3 regions of the Paenibacillus sp. J53TS2 genome follow, and region 2 is predicted to be linked to each of the others. Evidence: riboswitches for the same ligand, from Rfam matches in the RefSeq annotation. Region 2 holds a riboswitch; each other region holds the start of a gene.
What was found. A riboswitch is a leader RNA that binds a small molecule or an ion and turns the genes downstream of it on or off. The one in region 2 is predicted to bind cobalamin.
Positions count from the first base shown of each region.

Region 1: another riboswitch for cobalamin. It lies ahead of KJS42_RS17670 (anaerobic ribonucleoside triphosphate reductase); the one in region 2 lies ahead of KJS42_RS04605 (ABC transporter substrate-binding protein).
Region 3: another riboswitch for cobalamin. It lies ahead of metE (5-methyltetrahydropteroyltriglutamate--homocysteine S-methyltransferase); the one in region 2 lies ahead of KJS42_RS04605 (ABC transporter substrate-binding protein).

Region 1 covers NZ_BOSK01000008.1:165,398-173,119, reverse strand. Annotated here, with positions in the region: gene KJS42_RS17680 (ribonucleoside-diphosphate reductase subunit alpha) at 1-1,546, opposite strand, end outside; gene nrdG (anaerobic ribonucleoside-triphosphate reductase activating protein) at 1,775-2,293, opposite strand; gene KJS42_RS17670 (anaerobic ribonucleoside triphosphate reductase) at 2,290-4,266, opposite strand; cobalamin riboswitch at 4,445-4,695, opposite strand; gene KJS42_RS17665 (MTH1187 family thiamine-binding protein) at 5,189-5,488, shown strand; tRNA gene KJS42_RS17660 (tRNA-Thr) at 5,560-5,632, shown strand; gene KJS42_RS17655 (HD domain-containing protein) at 5,727-6,365, opposite strand; gene KJS42_RS17650 (hypothetical protein) at 6,603-7,211, shown strand; gene KJS42_RS17645 (cupin domain-containing protein) at 7,270-7,722, opposite strand, start outside.
Region 2 covers NZ_BOSK01000001.1:960,408-968,129, forward strand. Annotated here, with positions in the region: gene cobS (adenosylcobinamide-GDP ribazoletransferase) at 1-746, opposite strand, end outside; gene cobU (bifunctional adenosylcobinamide kinase/adenosylcobinamide-phosphate guanylyltransferase) at 743-1,336, opposite strand; gene cobT (nicotinate-nucleotide--dimethylbenzimidazole phosphoribosyltransferase) at 1,333-2,421, opposite strand; gene KJS42_RS04595 (ABC transporter ATP-binding protein) at 2,500-3,288, opposite strand; gene KJS42_RS04600 (FecCD family ABC transporter permease) at 3,285-4,334, opposite strand; gene KJS42_RS04605 (ABC transporter substrate-binding protein) at 4,331-5,338, opposite strand; cobalamin riboswitch at 5,581-5,790, opposite strand; gene KJS42_RS04610 (methyl-accepting chemotaxis protein) at 5,878-7,455, opposite strand; gene KJS42_RS04615 (nucleotidyltransferase domain-containing protein) at 7,714-7,722, shown strand, end outside.
Region 3 covers NZ_BOSK01000001.1:118,967-126,688, forward strand. Annotated here, with positions in the region: gene KJS42_RS00580 (FMN-dependent NADH-azoreductase) at 1-291, opposite strand, end outside; gene metE (5-methyltetrahydropteroyltriglutamate--homocysteine S-methyltransferase) at 416-2,710, opposite strand; cobalamin riboswitch at 2,859-3,056, opposite strand; gene KJS42_RS00590 (multicopper oxidase domain-containing protein) at 3,259-4,257, shown strand; gene KJS42_RS00595 (DUF2249 domain-containing protein) at 4,302-4,835, shown strand; gene KJS42_RS00600 (heme-copper oxidase family protein) at 4,849-6,090, shown strand; gene KJS42_RS00605 (metal-sulfur cluster assembly factor) at 6,117-6,416, shown strand; gene KJS42_RS00610 (cupredoxin domain-containing protein) at 6,494-6,877, opposite strand; gene KJS42_RS00615 (response regulator) at 6,988-7,635, opposite strand; gene KJS42_RS00620 (sensor histidine kinase) at 7,610-7,722, opposite strand, start outside.

The sequences.
Region 1 (7,722 bases), on a different contig from region 2:
GCTCCAGCACGCCAGCCGGCACCGCGCGGGCCAGGTGGATCGAGTTCAGGTTGCAGACGACGAAGTCGCCCGGAATTTTGGACACGACGATCCGGGTTTGCCCGTCCTTCGTTACCAGTTCCTCTTGCTCGACGACCGTCGGCGATTGGTTCTGCATGATTTCCGTACACAGGTTGGAGGAGTAAACCATTCCGTGCGCGCGGTTCGGGTTCGCTCGGTTGACCGTATCGCGATAGAACATGTAAGGCGTACCGGTCTCCAACTGTGATTTCAAAATCCGCTTCATGATATCGATCGCCGGCATCGTGATGCGCGAGAGGGTAGGGTGGGCGACGGCTTCGGCGTATTTTTCGCGGAAGCTGCCCTTTCCGAACTCCTCATCATAGAAGTCCTCCAGACCCAACGGACGTCCGTTCTCATCCTTCCAGCCCATCGTCTTCTTCACTTCATGCGGGCAGAATAGATTCCATTCGCCGCGAGCTTCTACCGCCTCCATGAATAGGTCAGGCAGGCAAACGCCGTGGAAAACGTCATGCGCACGCATCCGCTCGTCCCCGTTGTTCAGCTTCAAGTCGAGGAAGGCGAGAATATCCTTGTGGAAAACGTCCAGATAAACCGCGATCGCGCCTTTTCGCGTTCCGAGTTGGTCGACGCTGACGGCGGTGTTGTTCAACTGGCGGATCCAAGGGATGACGCCGGAGCTGGTATTCTTATGGCCGCGGATATCGGAGCCGCGAGCGCGGACTTTGCCGAGGTAGACGCCGATGCCGCCGCCCATTTTGCTCAGTCGAGCCACGTCGGTGTTGGAGTCGAAGATGCCCTCAAGGGAATCGTCTACGGTATCGATAAAGCAGCTGGAGAGCTGCCCGGCGACTTTTTTACCGGCATTGGACATGGTTGGGGTTGCGGCGGTCATATAAATGTTGCTCATCGCCCAATACGCTTCCTTCACCAATTCCAGGCGTTTCTCTTCCGGCTCCTTGTGCATCAGGTACATCGCGATGACCATATAGCGCTCCTGCGGCAGCTCCATCGTCCGTCCGTCGAAATCGGTAGCGAGGTAACGCTCGGTCAGCGTCAGTAGGCCAATGTAGTCGAACAGCAAATCGCAGGAAGGGTCAATCGTGCGGCCCAGCTCTTCAATTTGCTCTTTCGTGTAGCACTCGAGCAGCTCTTCGCGGTAGATGCCCAGCTTGCACAGCTCGGAGATGAGGTGGTGGAACGAGCCGTACGGCTCCTCGGGGTAAGCTTTGTAACGGCGGTTGACCGCTGCTTTTTTATAAAGGGAAGTGAGCAGGGAACGGGCAGCCGCAAATTTCCAATCCGGTTCGTCTTTGCTGACGAGCTCCAGGGCGGACATCGTAAAGGCATTGCTGATCTCTTCGCCGTTCACTTCGTCGCGACGGAGCTTGGCATTCACGCCGCGTAATAGGCGTTCTTTATCGAGGTTATGTAATCCTTGCAAAATACGGTCGGCATAGACGCCAAGGCGCTCGCCGTCAAACGCAAGTTGTCGGTTGTTTGGTTTGGTCACTAGAGTGGGCATGAGAGGAATCCTCGCTTTCGTGAAATAAGTTGGAATGAATGCTGCAGTCCGCCTGTGTTTACCGCAAATCTTGAATTTTCAAATTGCAGATAACGGGTGAAAAAAGGGGGCGCAAGGGTACTCGCGCTCCGTGATGAATATTGTCAAACTGTGACAAAGGTCACAGGCTTTTAATTATACCAGAAACCTCTATTGTTCGTGATCAAAAAGTCAGCTTTTTAGATGTACCTAGAAAGAGAACATGGACTCCCATAATACGGGCTTTCCCTGCCGCAGGCTTTGCTGAATATCGACCAGCCGCTGGTTGGAGCTCCCGCGATAGAGGAGGGAAGGGTCGCGAAGCTCTTCTACGAATCTTCCGTCAACCAGCACCTCGCAGCGCCTTAGCAGCTCGTATTCAGGTGAGCCAGAGCGTTCTATGATTTCTTCGTAGGTATAACCGCTGTAAATCCAAATCGACACAGGCCCTGTCTCCGCAACCAGTCGGTCGATAAACCCGCTGACTTCAGCGGCGGAGAAGAAAGGGTCCCCGCCAAGGATCGATAAGCCGCTTAGCAGGGGGTTATTTTTAACGTCATGAATGATTTCGGCTTCGCGTTCCAAAGTAAACGGTTCGCCGTAATCGAAGTTCCAGGTCTTCGGGCTGAAGCAGCCCTTGCAATAATGACGGCAACCGCTGATAAAAATCGCCGCCCTCAAGCCTTCGCCTTCATTAATAGATTCGGGATAGTAGCCGCAAAGATTCATACGTCGTGTTTGACCCGGTCGCGCACTTCCGCTTGTTTGGCGGCATTAAACCGCGTCTGGAAATCGCCGGTCAGGTAGCCCGTCACCCGGCGCAAGCGGCGGATATGCACATCGTTCTCATGGCTGCCGCAGGAAGGGCAGGTTGCCCCGATAATCCCTTCGAAGCCGCAAGCCGAGCACCGGTCGATCGGATGGTTGATGCTGAAATAGCTGACCTGCTGCTGCAGGGCGAATTGCACGATTTTCAGGAACGCTGCCGGGTTGCTGCGGGCATTGCCGTTTAGCTCGATATAAGAGATCGCACCCGCGTTGCAAAGCCCGTGGAACTTGGCTTCCAGTTCGATTTTTCGCGCGGCACTGAGGTTGTAGTAGACCGGGATATGAAATGAATTCGTGTAGTATTCGCGATCCACGACTCCGGGTATCGGGCCGTATACCGCACGGTCCCGTTTAGTGAATTTGCCGGACAGGCCCTCCGCCGGGGTGGCGAACAACGTGATGTTCAGATTATGGATTTCGCTTTGGCGGTCGCAATAGTCGCGCATGTAGGCGATCAAATCATACGCTTTCTGATACACCGCTTCGTCTTCGCCGTGGTGTTTGCCGTACATGGCCTTCATGCATTCGGCCAAGCCGATGAATCCAATGGACAAGCTACCGTGTTTGAGCAGATCGCCAACCGCGTCGTCCGGTGCCAGCGCCTCGCCGCCCTCCCAGACCCCTTCGCGCATCATGAAATCCGAAGCCTTCGCCTTCTGAGAGGCTTGGATGTTGAAACGGTGCAGCAGTCCCTCCAGCGCGATATCCATATAATGCGTCAGCTCCCGGTAGAAGCCGCGCTCATCGGCCTCCTTGCGATGGCCCAATACGGTCCCGTGCTCCAGGCCTATTTTGACGAGGTTTAGCGTATTAAAGGATAGATTTCCTTTGCCGGACAGATGGTTCCGTCCGAAACGGTCGGCCAGCACCCGGGTGCGGCAGCCCATCGTAGCGAATTCCGTATCCGGATTCGTCGGATCGTAATACATCAGGTTCAGCGGGGCATCCAGGTTGGCGAAATTCGGATACAGCCGTTTGGCTGAGCATTCCGCCGCTTTCAGGAACAGGGAGTAGTTCGGTTCCCCTGGATTTTGATTGATCCCTTGCTTGCATTTGAAAATCTGAATCGGAAAAATCGGCGTCTCCCCGCTGCCTAGCCCACGCATGGTCGCGGTGAGCAGGGAGCTGATTACCAGCTGTCCTTCCGGCGAGGTGCAGGTTCCGTAGTTAATGCTGGTGAACGGGATTTGTCCGCCGGCCCGGCTCGACATGGTGTTTAGGTTATGGACCAGGCTCTCGGCCGCCTGCAGCGTTTCGCTTTCGGTTTCCTTTAACGCATATTTGAAGGCTTTCGGATACCCGTCTCGGAGGTCGCTGCGGCTCATGGCAATGTCGCCCAACTCGGCGCTGGCATCGCCTTCCTCAAAGTAATCCAACCCTTTGCGGAAGTACTTGGCGAATGATTTGGCCACGTACGGGGCGAGATCGAAGTCCAGTTTGTTCGCGGATACGCCGCCGTATTGGGAGTTTTGCTGGGATTGAAAAATGATCGCCACCAGCGCCATCGCCGTCATGATGGAGGATGGCGGGCGTACGCTGCCGTTCCCGGTATTGAAGCCTTCGCGCAGCAGCTTATCGAAAGGGATAAAGATGCAGTTGGTTGTGCCGATGGCGTATTGGTCCAGATCGTGGACGTAGACAATATTGTCCTGGATGGCTTGGACCAAGCGGGCCGGCATCACGAAATGGTTTGCGTACCATTTAGCATACTCGCTTCCGAATTTACTCATCTTGCCGGAGAAGCTCTCCCCGTTCAAATTGGCGTTCTCACGCAGCACCTCGAGATTTCGACTGTGCACGATTTCCTCGCCTAATTGAATGACTTCATCCAGCAAGGTGTCTCGGCCGGTATACGTCTGGTTTAGCAATGCCATAACAAAGTTCTCCTCCCGATAAACTGAGTTTTTACTTCATATAAAAGGGCATGTCCAACCCGACGAGGGTGGACATGCCCGAATGCGCTGCATCATAACGATCACGTTGGGCATAGAAATAGAAGCCCTAAGGTTCAGCGGCAAGCGGACACCATCCCTGTTCCTCGCAGGTTTTCCGTCGGTGTCTTCCAAACGGGCAGGTCTCCTGGCTTTCGGGTCATTGCTGACGCCTTCCCGCAGCCTTAGAATCAAGCCGCAGTGGCATAAAGGTCAGACGAACGGCTGGGCCTTCAAGACGATTCGATGAACGTTTCGTCTCTAGCGCCTAGCTACCGATTACAGTGGCGGGACCGCAGCGGCTTTGCACCGCACTTCCCTTTTAAGGTCCGGAGGCTTGTCCGCCGGATCACCCGTTCACACTATATTTTGTTGCGTTGATCTAAGGATAGCCCAAGATGTTGTGTTTGTAAACCGAATTTTTACCATGTAAATGACCTGAAAACGTCGTGAAAATCTCCAGTCCTTATAACGATGCGGAGAGTGGGGGACGAGGGAGAATTGTGAACATTTATGAATGGGACTGAGGAACTAGGAGGATGGTTGGGGGCGGCAACTGTTTTTCGAACGGTGTTGGCTAACGGACTGAGAAGTCGTTATTTCTGCAATTTCTGACGAATAAGAAATCTAACGGACCCCAAGGCCCTTATTTGGTGCGAAGACGTATAAATGGGGCAGATTCTAGGCAAATAGCGGCTCCAAGGTCCATTAGAAAGCGAAGTTCGGATTCCCGGGACAAATAAGGTCACTACAGTCCGTTAGAGATCGGTTGATCTTCAAGTGCAAGGATGGGTAGAATGGAGGTAGGTTGAATAACAAGCTCGTGATTGAAAACAAAACCACTACCAGAAAGAAGGGATCGATTATGGCCATCGCTGAAGTAACTGTCATTCCGATCGGAACGGGTAGCACCAGCCTGAGCGCTTATGTCGCTGAGTTGCATCGGGTGCTGGAGAAGCAGACGGGAATTACGTTTACCCTAACCTCAATGAGCACGATTATTGAAGGGCCGTTGGACGACGTGTTCGCCGCCATTCGTGCCATCCATGAAGCGCCGTTCCAGTCGGGTGCCGGCCGCGTGTCGACGTCGATCAAGATCGACGACCGCCGCGACAAAGCCAGCTCCTCGGAGCAGAAGCTGCGCTCCGTTCGCGAGAAATTGTAATTACCAAGCATTGGCGCTTGCATTATTTTGAAAACGAGTTATAATAATTTTTGTTCGCTAAAAACGAACTTGCTGGTGTAGCTCAGCTGGTAGAGCAACGCATTCGTAATGCGTAGGTCGGGGGTTCGAATCCCTTCACCAGCATCCTTAATGCAAGTGGAAACGCGCCCTCCGAGGTCTCGGGGGGCGCGTTTTTGCGATTAAAGTTAAACTTCTGCCGGAAAGTTACTCAATCCCCTTATTCCTCCCACTTGGAATGAAGGACATGATGGCAAAAGTTCGGGCGTTGATAGCCCGGAAGAAACATCTCGCACACGTCGGCGTTCATCGTACCGTATGTCGTTTCCGGTTTGTGCTTGAAGCCTTCCCAGAATGCATGCAAGATGTTGTGTTTGAACTGGTCGCGAGGAAAAGCTTCGACGACTTGCTTCCGCACTTCTGCCGGAATGAAATCAAAGTTCTTCCCGACAACGTCATAACCGACGCCGAAATTCATCAGAGCCGCCTCGGTTTCCATATATTCGACAATTCCGACGGTGGTGTGCAGGGCAACCGCATTCCATACCAATCGAAAGGATTCTTCCGGAATGCCGCGGCTTCTCAGAAAGTCGCGGGCCGCATTCGCCCCATCGACCTCAAAGCGTTTGTCCGGGCTTCGGAAGGCGGGTGTCAAGCCGAGATCGTGGAAGAGCGAGCTGATATAAAGCAACTCGGCATCGTATTTGACTTGACTCGAATTTCCCTTCATCGCCGCAAACAGAAAGACGCGGTTCGAGTGGTTCCACAAAAGGTCGTCGCCGTGATCGCGCAATAATTCGGCAGCTTCTACGGCTAGCTTGCTATCTGGAATTTTGATGTCCGCGATGAAATTCGTCATCTAGAACTTCCCCCTTTCGTCATTTAAGCGCATTGTAGGCAGTTGCTTCGGCTTCTTTATAAGCTCAGTGTATTTGAAGGTTTCCTTAGCAATTATGATATTATCCATATCATCTTAGCCATGTGCTCATTGTGGGTTCCTCCAGTTTTATTTTGTTTAGTACATCCTAGAAGACATCTGAAGGATCGTATTTGTGACAGAAAGTATTTTTAGAAGTTGGAGGAGAGGGAGAGATCGGTGAAAACAAATTTCTGGGTCATCCTAGTGAGCTGTCTATTTGGAGGATCGTGCAGCTTAATGATCGGGGGTATCATTTTTTCACGGCATCAAGATGGCTCTGTTATTCCTAGGGTTATCACCCTAATTGTTATTGGCATAGCCTATTATTACTTCCTGCGCTGGCGGCATGAGAAAGTGAATACGGATATGGTTCTTCTCAATATAACCTTGTTCGTTCTCTTCCTGTTTATATCTCCATTTCTGATGACCAGTCTAAACAAGCTCGTCTCATTGCCTTTCCCAAGTCAAATAAACAACACTGTCGAGGAAATCACAACAATCTTAGAACAGAAGCAGCTTCCGTTTGAAATCGATATCAAGGAGAGCAAAAAGCAAACCTATAAATACGGTGTAAGAGTAACGATAATATTGGTAAAGACCCAGCAGGGGGAGTTACTAAAAAGTGAAATCGACACGTTATTAAGAAGTTTGCCGACTAAAGAGTTACATATTACTTTCTATAGCAGAAATAGGGAAACGTTTCTAGGGATTGTGATCAATAAGGAGAAATCGATTGTAGGTTGTTCTCCCTATGAAATGTGTGCGAGCATGGATATAAATTATTAATAAATGGGCCTAGGAGCCAATAAAAAATCGGGAGGTTAAATAACCTCCCGATTTCTCGTTAAACTCGTTCTTCCTCCATTGCATCCTTCTTCGTCTGATGCACGGTGCCGAACGGATGCTGAGGCGGCGCGTAAATCACATAGACCTTGAGGGGAACGGTGCCGGTATTGGTGATATTGTGCCATTTCCCGGCGGGGACGAAGACGGCGTCGTCATCGTGAACATTTTGTACGAAATCCAGCTTTTCCGGTGTATCCCCCATTTGTGTAACCCCTTGGCCTTCCTCGATCCGTACAAATTGGTCGGTGTGAGGATGGACCTCGAGTCCGATATCTTCTCCAACGGGAATGCTCATCAAGGTAACCTGAAAATGTTTCCCTGTCCATAATGCCGTGCGGAACGTCTCGTTTTGCTTGGCAGCCCGGTTGATGTTAAGAACCAACGGCTGTTGCCCGTAATCTTGAAGCGGCAGCTCGCCCCAGGACGCAAAGCGCGAAGGATAGGGAGTAAT
Region 2 (7,722 bases):
GCCGCCCAGGTGCCCGCTGCCCAGGCAATCAAAGGCGCCGCAACGATATATAATAGCGAGCGAAGCAATGCGGTTTCGTCAGCTCCGCTCAGCGACAGGAGCAGGGTTAGCAGCAGCACCATGACCGTAAGCGTAACCGCCATCATAGTGCCTCCCCAGGCATCCCGCTCACCAAAGCCGTGAAACTGCGCGGCTAATCCCTCACCTTGCCGAGCCTTCGGCCATCGAAACATCGCACGGCTCATAAACCAGCGGCTCCATAAAGGGGCCATCAGCAACGCGAGCCCCGTTGTCAGCCTATCTCCTTGGAGGAGGGGTGCCAACAACGAGGCCTTAAATAAGAGCAAGAGAACACACGCCAACACGCCCATTGCGCCAACCCGGCTGTCTTTCATAATCTCTAGCATCTTCTCGCGTGGCCGGTAGCTCAGCAATCCGTCAGCCGTATCCATCCAACCGTCCAGATGCAGCCCTCCGGTTAACCAGACCCAAAGGATTAAGGCGAGTATGGCTGCCGGAAGCGGCGGAAGCAGCCAGGCGGCGAGCCAGCCCCCTACCCAGACGGCGACGCCGATCGCCGCTCCCACAAGCGGATAATAAGTGGTGCTGCGTCGCAACAGGTCCGGCGTAAATTCCAGTTCGGCCCGAACCGGGAAGCGGGACAGGAATTGGAATGCGGCCAGCAACGGTTGCAGGACGCCGGACTTGGCACTCCGGGGATTAATATCGCGTTTCGATTCGGTCATAAGCGATACTCCCGGCTTTTCAATTCGATGGGGATTCCGGCAGTGACCAGAAAGACCTGATCCGAAATTGACGCTATTGTCCGGTTCAGCAGCCCTGCCCAATCCCGGTATTGCCGACCTAACGGATACTCGGGTACGATGCCGCTGCCCACCTCGTTGGTCACCATCACCAGCGTACCGGGGAAAGCTTCGATTGCGGCGATCAGCTGCTCGATTTCTCGCGCCAGCACGCTGTCGGAGGTATCCTGACCATCGCCTGCGCCCAGGAGCACGTTCGACAGCCACAGGGTCAGACAGTCGACCAGCACGATCGGGCTAGCGACCTCCGATGCCGATTTCTCTCCTGTTATAACGGGCTGCTCACTCAGCTCGTACAGCAGATTGGCCAGACCAAGCGGCGCTTCATGTGTTGTCCAGGCAAACCCGCTTTGCTCCCGCTGGAGACGGTGCAGGTTGATCCGGGCTTTCATCTCATCGTCAAACGCTTGCGCCGTCGCAACATACCCGGCCGATTTTGCCTGTTTCATCACCCAGCGTTCGGCGAACGTGCTTTTGCCGCTGCGGGCGCCGCCGGTCACCAGGATCTTCATCGTGCGATCTCCCCGTTATCCCCGCCATGCCCGCCATCTGCGACGCCTGCGCTCTCAAACGTCGCCATCTCGGCCACGATGCGGCAAGCCGCGTCGATGAGATGCAGCGCCAGCACGCCGCCCGTGCCTTCACCCAGCCGCATGTCCAACTCCAGCATCGGGTTCAGCCCGAGCTCCTGCAGGAGCGCGCGGTGTCCCTGCTCGTGAGAGACGTGCGAAGCGATCAGAAACCCAGCTGACTCCGGCTTCATGCGCACCGCGAGCAACGCAGCGACGGTCGAAATAAATCCGTCGATCACAACCGGGCAGCGCCGGGCGGCGGCCCCCAGGATAACGCCGGTTAATCCAGCGATTTCAAGTCCGCCCACCTTAGCCAGCACATCCAGCGGATCGTCCGCATTGGGGCGATTTGCTTCCAGCGCCCGCTCCACGACGGCGATCTTATGCCGCAGTCGTTCATCGTTGACTCCGGTCCCGCGTCCAACGCTTTGCTGCGGCACAACTCCAGTCAGACTGCTCATGATCGCAGCGCTAGCTGTGGTGTTGCCGATGCCCATCTCCCCGGTAACGAACATTCGAACGCCTTGGGATACCGCGTCATCGACGACTTGAGCCCCCACTCGGATAGCGGCTTCGGCTTCTTCTCGGCTCATCGCCGGTCCATTGGCCATGTTCCCGGTTCCGTAACGCAGCTTCCGCTGAACAAGAGACGGATGCGATAACTCTGCATTAACCCCGATATCCACGCAAACGACGTCAGCCGAAGCTTGACGCGCCAGCACATTCACCGCCGCACCTCCAGCCAAAAAGTTGTGTACCATCTGCGGAGTCACTTCGGCCGGAAATGCGCTGACCCCTTCCTCACAGACGCCGTGATCCGCCGCCATGACGATCACTGAACGTTTCCGGAACGCGGGTTGGACCTCTCCCGTGATGCCCGCCAGCTTCACGGCCAATCCTTCCAGCTTCCCGAGACTCCCCGGAGGTTTCGTCAAACGGTCCACATGGGCGCGGGCCGCCGCCATCGCGACTTCGTCCAGCGGGGTTATCGCTTGTGTCAGTTGTCCTATTGAATCGTATCCCATCATGCATTCCCCTTTCATTATTACGCATCTTACGCATCAGCGTTCTTGCACTTCTCACGCCGCCATAGCAGCCGGTACTCACGACCGTTCCCGACGCAGCAGCAGCTGCGGAACGTTTGAGTCCGGATGAGGCACTTGATGTGCCTGAACCCCAAACACCTCGGCGACCAGCTCCGGCGACAAAATATTCTCCGGCGCCCCCTGATCCACGATCCGACCTCCGCTCATGACAAGAAGATGGCTGCAAAACAACGCAGCCAAATTCAGATCATGCATGACCGAAACGACAGTTAGCCCCGCTTCTCGCTGCCAATCGGCGACCATCTCCATAAACTGCATCTGGTAGCGCAAGTCCAAATAGGTCGTTGGTTCATCAAGCAGCACCAGCTCGGGCTGCTGGGCCATCACTTTCCCGAGCGCTACCCGCTGCCGCTGCCCCCCGCTCAGCACGCCCAACGGACGATGCTCGAGCTCCTTCAAATCGAGGCGCTCCATAATGCCGTCGATGAGGCGGCGGCCGGCCTCCGCCCCACCTATCTCCCTGCCGCGCCAATCCTGATGGGCGAATCGGCCCATCTCTACGACCTCGCGAACCGTGAACGCGACGGACGGAAGCCCGTCCTGTTGGAGAACGGCGACTTTACGCGACAGTTCCTTGCGGGAGTAGGCCGTCAACGGACGCCCCTCCAGCGCAATCGCGCCGGAATCCGGTTGTTCCACACCTGAGATTAGGTTCAGGAGGGTCGTTTTGCCGCTGCCGTTTGGACCGATCAATCCCCAAAGCTCGCCGCGGCCGACCCGCCAATCCACTTCGTTCAGCACTTCGAGGCGACCAAACGCCTTCGCAACTCCCCGCACCTCGATCAACGCAGCTCCTCCTCTCTCTGCTTTTTCTTCCGGTACAGCAGATACCCAAAGAAAGGCGCTCCCACAAACGCGGTGACGATGCCCAGCGGAATTTCTGTAGGGGCCAGCAGAGAGCGGGCGGCCAGGTCGCTCCACATCATGAATATCCCCCCACCTAGCGCGGACAGCGGGATGATTAGGCGGTAATTCGGTCCGGTGATCAGTCGGATCATATGCGGAACGACCAGACCTACGAATCCGATCACCCCGGACACCGACACCGCAGCTGCCGTCATCAGCGTGGCGACGAGCAACACGGCCAGTTTGGTCCGTTCCACAGCCATCCCGGAGTGGGAAGCCTGACGTTCACCAAGAGCCAGCAGGTTCAAATGCTTGGCCCGGCTCCACAGGAACAGGGCCCCCACCAGCAAATACGGCAAAAGGATGGCCGTATACGACCATCCGCGCAAGCTCAAACTGCCCATCGTCCAATAATAAATCTCATTGATCGTTTTTTTCGACATCGCCGTTAAAAAGGACACGACCGCCCCTAGAAAAGACTGCATCACGACGCCGGACAAGACCAGGCTTTCGATGGGCAGCTTCCCGTTCTCCCGGGCCAGCCAGATCACGATCCATAACGTAACTGCCCCGGTCACGAAGGCGATCATAGGCAACGTAAAGATGCCAAGCAACGAAAACTGCCATCCGAAAAAAATCAGCACAGCCGCACCGATCGCCGAACCTGATGATACCCCTAACGTAAAGGGATCCGCCAGCGGGTTGCGCAGCACGCCTTGAAAGCCTGCGCCCGCCACGGCGAGCGAAGCGCCAACCAACATCCCGAGCAGCACGCGAGGCAAGCGAACCTGCACGACGATTTGCTCTGCCGCAGCGCCCCAGTCCGGCGTAATCAAGCGGCCAAGACCCGGGAGCCGATGCAGCAGGATGGCCGCAATATCCCCTGCCGGAACATAGACAGAGCCAATGCCGATGCAGAACAGCAACGTCACCGCTAGCAGAACGAGTCCCGCCGCCCCATATCCGGCTAATCTGCCGCGCGTCATGGCTGGATCAAATCCGGATGAATCGCTTTGGCGACTTCGATTAGCCCTTGTGTCACGCGAGGACCTGTACGACTAAGCAGATTATCGTCCATAGCAATGATCCGATTCTCCTTCACAGCCGATATTTGGTCCCAGCCGGAACGGCCTTTGATGATGTCAGCCAACGTCTTGTTGTTCTCGTCAATTACGCTTTTTGCATACAAAATGACATCCGGGTTCGCTTGAATAATCTGCTCTTCATTAATCTCGGACCATCCCTCAACCTCGGAAGCAACGTTGATGCCGCCCGATAACGTGATCATTTCATCCATAAATTCACCTTTACCGACTGTCCAGCCTGGGGAAAACTCGATGTACACCTTTTTCTTCTGATCCTCGCTCAGCGAACCCACCGCATCAGTAACGGTTTGGACCTCCTGCTTCATCTTCCCGACCACTTCGTCCGCTTCGGCCTGGTGATTCGTGATTTTGCCAATCGTTTGGATATGCTCCATAACCGCATCGATCGTTTTCGGATTGGATTGGAACACTTGAAGTCCCATATCCGTCAGGCTTTTGACCGTCGCCTCATCAATGAGACTAGCTGCCAAAATGAGATCCGGCTGCGCCGCCACGATCGCTTCAACGTTCACCTGGAATCCGCCCATCCGCGGTTTGTCCTTCACCGCTTCCGGATAGTCGTCCAAATCGGATACGCCGGCGACTTGTTCATTAAGCCCAAGAGCAAACAGCACTTCCGTCTCTGACGGCGCCAGCGAAACGATTCGTTCCGGCGCTGCGTCAAACGTGAACTCCTTGCCGGTGGAATCCGTTACGGTATAGGGATAAGTCGTCTCCTGTGCGGCTGGTTGATTCGCTTCAGCATTTGTTCCCGCGTTTTGCGTCTGCTGCGTCGCCTCCGCAACGTTCCCCGTTCCTTGATTCACTGCGTTGTTACCGCAGGCAGCCAGCACCAGCAGCAAGGCCAACAAGCCCAAGCTTGCGATTCGTTTCCAGTTCTTCATCTCCAAATCTCCCCTTTTTGTTCATTCCAGTTGGTAAAGAATCGCCTCGTGCTTCAGCGGTACGTTGTGCAGCCGGATTTCAAGTCCAGCCGAACACCATCCCGGCAACAAAGAAAAACCCCTATCCTAGCGGATGGGGTTACGTCTACAAAGTCATGCCGCGCGCCGACGAAGTGGAGAGCTCCACAGTCTGGCGCCAAGCCATGATACTCTTGGCAGAACGTTATCCTTTCCTCGAAGGACCGTCTTGATTTCCCGTGGCAGGTCTCCTGACTTCCAGGTATCGACGAAAGCTCGCCTTCCCATCTCCCTAGCGGGCGACAGTGGCATCGTGAGCTCGTCCCTGTTTACAGTGGCGGGACCGTGCCGGATTTGCACCGGCTTCCCTTTTAACCCGAAGCGGCACGGCGTTCTTCACCGCTGCTTCAGGACCTACGGGCACAATTTGTACGCTTGTCTTAAGGCTTTCTTCTCTATTGGATTATAGGGGAAAAGCGGGAAACTGACAATATCTAATCCGCTTCGTCATGTCTTCGACTTCACTCCAGAGACAAATCCGCTCCCAGGACGCCAATCGCTTCGCCGCCCCGACGGATGGGCACGGCAAGCGTCATGCACCGCCGTTTCGTAATCGCTGAGATATACGCCTCGGAGACGACCGTTTCCCCGGCAAAAGCACGGCGGAACCATTCCCGACCTTTGGCGTTCAGCAAACCAGCCTCCGGGATGGACACGACAAAGGATCCGTCCTCACGGTTTGACCAAGCTGCTTCAAGTCCCGGTTCCGCGGCCAATAGCTCCTCCAGAGCGGCTCGGTGTCCAGCCGGTTCCATCGCCAGGAACCGCGGCTGATCGGCTGCCTTAAGCAGCTTCCGGGCATAGGCCTGTCCCAACGCCACCGCTTCCTCGCCTCCGGCGGCCAAATCCGTCCCCGAATGCACGGAGTTAAGCGAAACCATCAGTTCGCCTTGCGCCCGGTCGAGCCCCACGACTACGGTCTGCAGCTTGGAAATATGCTCCCGTTCGGACTCCATTCGAGACAGCGCCCCCTCCACATGGATGATGCTTCGATTCAGTGCTTCATGCACCTCACCCAGCATGGCTTCCATGTTACGCGTCAGCTCGGCTTGCTCCCGGCTTCGCTGCCCTGTCTCGGCAACCAGTCCATTCACTCCGGCCACTTCCTCCGCGATGAAACGAATATCCTCGCCCATTCGCTTCATCAGGGAAATGCCCTCCAGCGCCGAGTCCCGGCCGCCTTTCAGCGTGGACTTCACGCGGTCCACATCCGCGGCAATCTGCCGGAACAACGGAGCAGAGCGGCTGATCGCTTCGGTGCTTTGGTCCGCCAGCTGACGCATACGTACGGCTACCACGTCGAAACCTTTGCCTTGAGCCCCCAAACGGGCCGCTTCAATGGATGCGTTCAGCGCCAGCAAAGCCACCTCCCCGGCGATCTCTTCCAAACTCCGGTACAGCGCGCCCAACTTCCGCGTATTCCCCTCCAATTCCTCCATCGGCCCGGCAATCGATTCCTGGGAATCGGCCAACGAACGGATCGTGCCATCCGCCGCTTCAAGCGCCCCAGCCATGCGCACCGCTTCGGCCCGGGTGTGCTCGCTGCGGCTTAGGAGATGCTCTGCGGCGTCATGGATTTGGGAAGCCGATGCGGCAACCTCCTCCATCGCAGCGAGGCTCTCCTGCACCTGTTCCAGTGAGCGCTCGCTGCTGTGCTTTAGCTTCAAATCCTCCTCCGCCGCCGTGTCGGCCAACCTGTGCAGTTGCTCAAGGCTCCCGCCTACTTCGCCGACCGCCGCCTGCAACCGATCCGCCGCCACCAGCGACTCATTGAAGACCGTTGTCCAATCGGTCTCCTTCCGCACGGGTTCATCCGCACTCGCCGCAACGGACTTGCCTCCCAGCAGTCCCCCCCACGGCGCAGTCCCCCGGCCGGTTCCCGACGGCAGCAGGGAATAACCCAAGCAGAGGAGCGTCAATAGCGCAAGAGCCGTGATATACCATGGCGTCTTCGCTACTACCGCACAAACTGCGAGAAGAACTGCCAATCCCACGCCAAGCCAAACGGCGTTTCTTCCTAACCAACGAAGTTGATTCATGTCCCCACCCCTATGTGTAAACTTTGCTAACATTATAAAATAGGACTGGAGTCATAAAAAGGAAAAAGTTAGGAGTTTCGAGACAGGGTGCAAATAATCGACGGATTTCTATAAATAGAACGTTCATTTTAAGAACGTTGTGTCTGGCGTACCCGATTTATTTCTGGTAAATTGATCAATGATTTGCGGCATACTCAATATATATGATATTTTATAATAATACCCTTTTGATGGGTCACAATCTAAGGAGTGCTTATCATGAAGTTA
Region 3 (7,722 bases), 840 kb from region 2:
GAACGCAAACACGACTTTATCGGCTTGCAAGAACTGCTCCAAGTAAGCATTGGCCACTTCGGCGGCTTGTTGCTCCTCTGGCGTAGTTGGCATTCCTTTGCCGACTTTGAACAGCCCGTTCAACATATCCAGGTCATAATACGGCAGGTTAACCTCGAACAGGTTTAACTCAGTAACGACATCCGAGGGATGCGTTTCTTTGTAGGTTTGCAGGAAGCTTTCGTACAGCTTCACAGTGGCGGATTGATCCGCCGGGCGATTATTGGCTTTCACGAATAAAACTTTAGACATATCCAGTTCCCCTCCACTATTCATGTTCTCTATTGTTATCTTCTTTCTTTTTCATAGTTACTTTAAAATAAACTGTAACTAATCGAACAATAGTTATGATAAAGGGTAACTAATCATTTGTCAATTACAGTTGCTTGTATTTTTTGCGAACCTGTTCAGCAGCCGCTGTCATTTGCCGCAGGGAGGCGACGGTCTCCTCTTGCCCTCTGGTTTTTAATCCGCAATCTGGGTTGATCCAAAACAATCCCGGGTCCAGCACTTGAAGCGCACGCTCGATCAAGGAGACCATCTCGGCTTCGGTTGGTACACGCGGGCTATGGATGTCGTAAACGCCAAGGCCAATCCCGAGCGGGTACGTCTGCTTCTCAAAGCTGTGAATCAACTCGCCATGGCTGCGTGAGGTTTCGATCGAAATGACATCGGCGTCCAACGCTCGGATCTCCTCCAGGATATCTTCAAATTCGCAGTAGCACATATGCGTATGAATTTGCGTTGTATCCAAGACAGAGGAGGTAGTCACCCGGAACGCTTTTACCGCCCAGTCCAGATAGTTCGACCAATCCTTCCTCTTGAGGGGGAGACCTTCGCGCAAGGCGGGCTCGTCCACCTGGATCATCCCGATACCGGCCTGCTCTAACGCTTCGACCTCCTTACGTAAGGCGAAAGCAATTTGATAGGCGACCTGCTCCCGGGATAGATCGCTTCGAACAAATGACCAGTTCAAGATCGTGATCGGTCCCGTTAGCATCCCTTTAACCGGCTTAGCCGTCTGGCTTTGGGCATAGGCGGTTTCCTTGACGGTCATCGGCTCGGCGAACTCGACATCCCCGTAGATCACAGGCGGCTTGACGCAACGTGTACCGTAAGACTGAACCCAGCCCCCCTGCGTAAATGCAAAGCCCGGTAGCTTCTCACCGAAAAATTCCACCATATCGGTGCGTTCAAACTCGCCATGGACCAACACATCAAGCCCAAGTTCCTCCTGGATCTCGACCCATTTGCGGACTTCCGTTCGGATGAACTCCTCATATCTATTCTGGTCCCACTCGCCTTTCCGCCATTTCTGCCGGGCAGCCCGAACCTCGGCGGTCTGCGGGAAACTGCCAATCGTCGTTGTGGGCAGGAACGGAAGCCGCCACTTCGCCTGCTGTTTAAGCCGCCGCTGTGCAAACTCGCTAGTTCGCTCCGCCGGGGCTACAGCAGCCTGCACCGCCGCCGCCCGCACCGCAACACGGCTCCGGGCCGGATCTGCGGCGAGTGCGGCCAGCGCACGGCGGTTCTCCGCGAACTGCACCGGTTCGGGTCCCTCACTGCTTACCGCCTTGCACAAGCTCGTTAGCTCCTCCAGTTTCTGCTCGGCAAACGCCAGCGCCTCGCGTAACACCGGGGATAAGCGCTCTTCGCCCGCCACGGATACCGGGACGTGCTGCAAGCTGCAGGAAGGCTGCACAATCAGTTCCGGTTCTCCGGCTAAAATGGAAATCTGTTTCAACAGGCTAAGCGTTTCGTCCAAATCTGTACGCCAAATATTCCGTCCATCGACAAGCCCTGCACCAAGTGTCTTGCCTGCAGGAAATCCGTAGCGACGCAGTGCCTCCATGTTCCCGTCCCGGCCGTGCACGAAATCCAGTCCCAAGCCATGCACCGGCAGATCTGCAAGCGAATCGTACCTTTCGACGGCATCGAAATACGTTTGCAGCATAATCCGCAGATCAGGGACTTCCCGGGCGATCGTCCGATAAATCAAGCCCAGCCGGCGAACGTCCTCTTCGGTTAAAGAGACGACTAAAGCCGGTTCGTCCATTTGCACCCATGTGGCGCCTGCCGCTTCCAACTCTCGTAATACCTGTACGTATAAAGGCAATAATTTCTCGATCCAGTCATCGACTTGGTCCGCGGTCTCCCCTTTAGACAATTTCAACAAGGTGAACAACCCCAGCACCACGGGTCTACCTTCTATGCCCAGCTCCTGTTTGGCTTCCAAATAAGCCATAAGCGGGCGGTTGACGATTATCCTCGGATCCCGACGCCCCAGCTCAGTCACGATATAATGATAGTTGGTATTAAACCACTTCGTCATTTCGCTTGCCGCCACCAGGTCATTCCCCCGGGCAATGGCGAAATACAGATCCAGCGGCAATTTGTCGCTGTTCCAATCAAACCGCTCCGGTATCAGTCCGAACATCGTCGCAGTGTCTAATACGTGGTCGTAATAGGTAAAATCACCGACCGGGATCACGTCAATCCCCCGATCCCGCTGTAAACGAAGATGACCCATCCGAATTTCCGTCAATCGATCATGCAGCTCTAACTCTGTAATTTTCCCTGCCCAATAGGCTTCAATTTGCTTCTTCCATTCCCGTTGTCCGCCGATTCTGGGATATCCCAGATTTCCGCTAACTATGTTCATGTTCCCCATGTTGATTTCCTCCTCATCGTTTGGCTTGATGACACCCATAGTTTGCAACACAAAAAAGGTCCCCGATAGCAACATAGGCTAAAGAGGACCTTCGATCATTTGTTCGATGGCTTGCATCTTTAACACCTCCCTATCTCCCGTAGGTACAGCAGTGCCGTTGAAATAGGCAGGTCTCCTGGCTTCGGCATCATCGCCGGATGCGGCCTTCCCGGTGACTTGATCACCAGTGGCATTCGATGCATCCGACTCCTCCGTTACAGTGGCGGGACCGCGCCGGCATTGCACCGGACTTCCCTTTTAAGCTCCGGCCAAGCAAGGCCGGAACACCTATTTCCGCGATATTCGGTTGGAATATACCTCCCATCTTACTTGATGTCCCAGGCGAATACAATACCAAACACATCGGAATTTAAATATTTATGACAACATTTTCGACAACTTTCAAGTGATTAATATCACAATTCGACTCCCAAACCCATCGTACGATGAAACTAATCAAACAAGAATGCCATGGGCTTACACATAAACGACAGAAAGAGGAATGACTCATGAAATCTCGGAACATTCTGAAGTGGTCCTTACTAGGTTTGTCCGGTCTGGTCATGATCGCAGCCGCCTGGTTTGCGTTCCCTTCAGAGGAGCCTCCAGTCCGTGAAGCAGCTCCTCATGAGGAAGCGCCGCATATCAATCATCCGCCAGTCGAGCCGGTCGTCCATCGCGAGGGGAATACCGTACACATCGAGATGACCGCTCAACGAACCGACATTGAGATCTCGGAAGGCGTCACCTATAATGCCTGGACGTTTAACGGCACGGCACCTGGCCCGGTATTGCGCGTAAAGCAAGGCGATCAACTGGAATTTACGCTCAACAATTTAGACCCTGATATGCCGCATTCGATGGATTTTCACGCCGTCCATGCCGCTCCCAGCCAGAAGTTCGTCGAGGTGATGCCCGACGAGCAAGGAACGTTTACCTATCCTGCCGATACACCCGGCGTGTTCATGTACCATTGCGGAGTAAGTCCAGTGCTGCTTCACGTAGCCAACGGAATGTATGGGATGATCATCGTCGAACCGAAGGACGGTTACCCTACGGATGCGGATATCGATCAGGAATATACGATCGTCCAAAGCGAATGGTACGCGGAGAACGATATGGATGCTTTCCAACAAGGCGATCCGGAATATGTCGTATTTAACGGCGATGACCACACGCTAAAAGAACATCCCTTCCTCGCCAAGATTGGCGATAAGGTTCGGCTTTACGTTGTGAATGTGGGCCCCAACCATGTATCTTCCTTCCATGTGGTCGGCACCACCTTTGATCACGTCTATCTGGATGGTAACCCAAAGAACGAGCTGTACGGCATGCAAACCGTGTTGCTTCCGGCGGGTGGAGGTGCAGTTGTCGAGTTTACCGTCACAGAAGAAGGCGATTATCCGATTTTAACCCATCAACTGAACGACGCTTATTTGGGGGCTACCGCTATCCTGCGGGTGACTCGAGATGGCAAGGATAATGGAGCACCGGCGATGAGCCATTAAGAAACGATAACCCGATTGCAATCTGATGAAAGAGGTGAAGCTCAATGGAACGACAAGATGCCAAAATCGTTGAATTGGACGTCCGGGAGCAGCTCAAGAGTAAAATGGAGCCGTTCCAGATGATCATGGACACCGTAAAAACGCTGGGGAAAGACGATATCTTCGTATTGCACGCCACCTTCAAACCCACGCCATTGCTTGGCTTTCTGAAGATGAAGGGGCTCGTCGGCCAATCGGTCATGCACGACAAGGAACATTGGATAACAACGTTTGTCCATAAGAAAAATAAATCCTGGTTGGAGACCGTCGATGAGGCTAAGGTAGCCTCAAAGGCGCAGAACGCGTCGGTCGAACGCTCCTCCAACCTCATTGAACTTGACAACCGCGGACTCGAACCTCCGCAGCCGATGGTGCGAACGCTAGCCGCCTTGGATCGCTGCAAACCGGGCGACGAGTTGCACATTCATAATGATCGGGTACCGGTATTTTTGATCGAAGAATTAAAAGGCTTGGGCTGTACCTACACGGTAGAAGAACAACCGGACGGAACCGCTAAAGTCCAAATCCGCAAACCTTAAGGAGGTGAACCTGATGCCGGCCATGTCCCGCTTGCCCTTTCTATTTATCGTTACGGGGATCTTCGGATTCGTCCTGTTTCACGCCACTTCTTTCATGTCTCTCACGGGCTGGCTCGGTGATGACATTCGAGGCCCGGCCGGCTGGTTCCAGGTCCATCTGTTCGTACTGGGATGGGCGACCATGCTGGCCATGGGGGCTGTCTATCAATTGATTAATGTGATCCTGCAGTCCAACTTATACAGCGAGCGTCTTGGGTATATTCATTACGCGCTGTTTTCCGTAGGGCTGTTCGGACTGCTGTTTGGCTTCATTCAAGGCGATACGTATTGGATCGGCGGTTTTGCGACCGTTGCGTTCTCGGGCATCGTCCTGTTCGTCTGGAACATGGCCGCTACGCTGCGGCGAGCCGGAACGTGGAACGCGATCACGATCAGTACGGCTTGCGCGGTCCTGTATCTGCTGCTCACGGGTTTATCCGGTATGGCGATGGGGATTAACTTCGCTACCGGTCTTTATAACAACTTGCACGAAAATCTGTTTGGCACTCACATCTGGCTGGGCACTTTGGGCTGGTTCGGGCTTTTGATTACCGGATTCAGCTATAAGTTATTACCGATGTTTTATTTGTCCCATGATTATCCGACCCGCCTAGAGTACGTCGTCCTAGGTTTCTGGAACGCGGGCGTCTTGCTGGGAGCGACCTCTTTCCTGTTCGGATTGCCGACAGGCTACAAAGTCGCTGCGCTGCTGTTAATCGTCTTGGCCGTATTAAGCTTTAACGTCCATCTGCTGCAAATTCGCAGCAAACGGCATAAGCGCAGCCCCGGCGCAGGCATTGAGTGGACGGTAACGGGGAGCCAAATCTTTGCGATTTTTGCTGTAGTGTTTGCAATACGGGCGCTCGTATCCCCCGATCACTTGCTGGACAGCCGTACCGTGCTTACGGTCGGTTGGGTTTATCTCGGTTGCTGGGTTTCGTTCACCGTACTTGGATACATGTCCAAGATCGTGCCGTTCCTGTGGTGGACCCACAAATACGGTAAACAAGCCGGCCGCCCGGGAACGCCGCTGTTGGCCGATCTGCTTGATGAGCGGAAAGCGAATCTGGGCTTGACCTTGATCCTATGCGCCAATTTAACGGTTCTCGTCGGCCTGGTCCTCGGGTCGCAGGTTGTCATCGCCGCCGGTGGTGCCGTGCTGTCGATGGTTTCGGTGGCGTACATCGCATTGATTGCGCTAGTTTTTGCTCATTAATGACAATATAAACGGAGGTACTATCCATGAGTAGAATTGATCAAATCCGCGAAAGTCTACGTGAAGTTTATGATCCCGAGTTGGGAGTCAATATCGTTGATCTTGGGCTGGTTTACGATATTCGGGAAGAAGAAGACCAGGTATACATCCAAATGACCTTAACAACGCCAGGTTGCCCGATGCATGATACGATCGTCGGTGGCGTTCGCTGGGTGCTCAGCGATCAGCTCGGAATCCAGAATCCGGAGGTCGATATCGTGTGGGAACCGCGCTGGTCACCGGAACACATGTCGGAGGCGGCGAAGGAGCAGTTGGGGTATTTTTGAGGACGGACTAAGCTCATGACCTTATCCTCTAATCAAAAAAAGCTGGCGGCCTCATCTTGTGATGAGCCGTCAGCTTATTATTTTACAATCAAGGTACCTTTCATTTCCTTATGATTCTTACCGCAGGAGATGTTGCAGGAATACTCGAAGGTCCCGGCTTGATCCGCCGTGAAGGTCATCGTCTTGCCACCCCGAACTTCCTTGTTGTATCCTTTGATTTTTAGCGAATGCATCCCCTGTGTATTTTCCAGCGTAATCCGCACGGTATCGCCCTGCTTGACCTTGATTTCGGTTGTGTCGTATCCCGATGGGCTGGCATGGACGGTAAACGACTTCACCGGTCCTTTCGCTTCCGTCGCCGGCTCCGAACCGCCGATGTAGCGCCCCGGGGCGTCGGTGCACGCCGATAGCAGAAGCATTCCGCCTAGCAAGCAAACCGCAGCCTTCAGACGATGGTTCATCCGCTTCTCCCCCTTCTTTAACTAGGAACTAATCCTAGTTTAGAACGGATAGCAATCACACCTTGTGATTTCCATCACAACAACCTCGCCTGGCATATCCGTACAGAATATCAGCTTCGACGATCGATCCATCCCTGCTCCAGAGCATATCGCGTCAATTGAACCCGATTCTCCAAATGCAGCTTCTGCAGGATGTTTTTCAGATGGTTTTTGACGGTCTGGTCCGAAATGTGCAGGACCCCAGCGATCTCCCGATTGGTCATGCCTTGGGCTACCCAACCGAGGATTTCCCGTTCGCGGGATGTTAACGGAGGTTGTTCGCCGCTTTCCTTCTTGGTCACCGGAAACTCCTGCAAAATACGCAAGGCCAGCTCACTGGACAAAGGCGCTTCATCGCTGGCTATAGCTCTTAAATACTCCAGCCACGTCCCGGGCTCCAGATTTTTGAGCAGATACCCCTGAGCCCCCTGCTTCAGCGCTTCAAACAGATGAGCGGCGTCATCCGACACCGTGATCAGGACGATCTTCACGTAAGGGTAGCGCAGCTTGATCTCACGGGTTGCCTCTAAACCGTCTTTTCCAGGCATACGGATATCCATTAGGATCAAATCAGGCATCCAACGCTCCGTTTGGGCCATCGCCTCATCTCCATTTTCCGCATAAGCCACAATTTCGAACGTTTCATCCTCGGCCAAGATCTCCCCAATGGCTTCACGCGCATGAGGGTGATCGTCAACGACCAGTACCCGGACCTTCATCACAACCGTCTCCTCCTCGTATTTCGATCGTTGTTCTTCCCGGCCGGGAATCGACAAGCAATTCCCAACCCATCTCGTTCGCCCGCT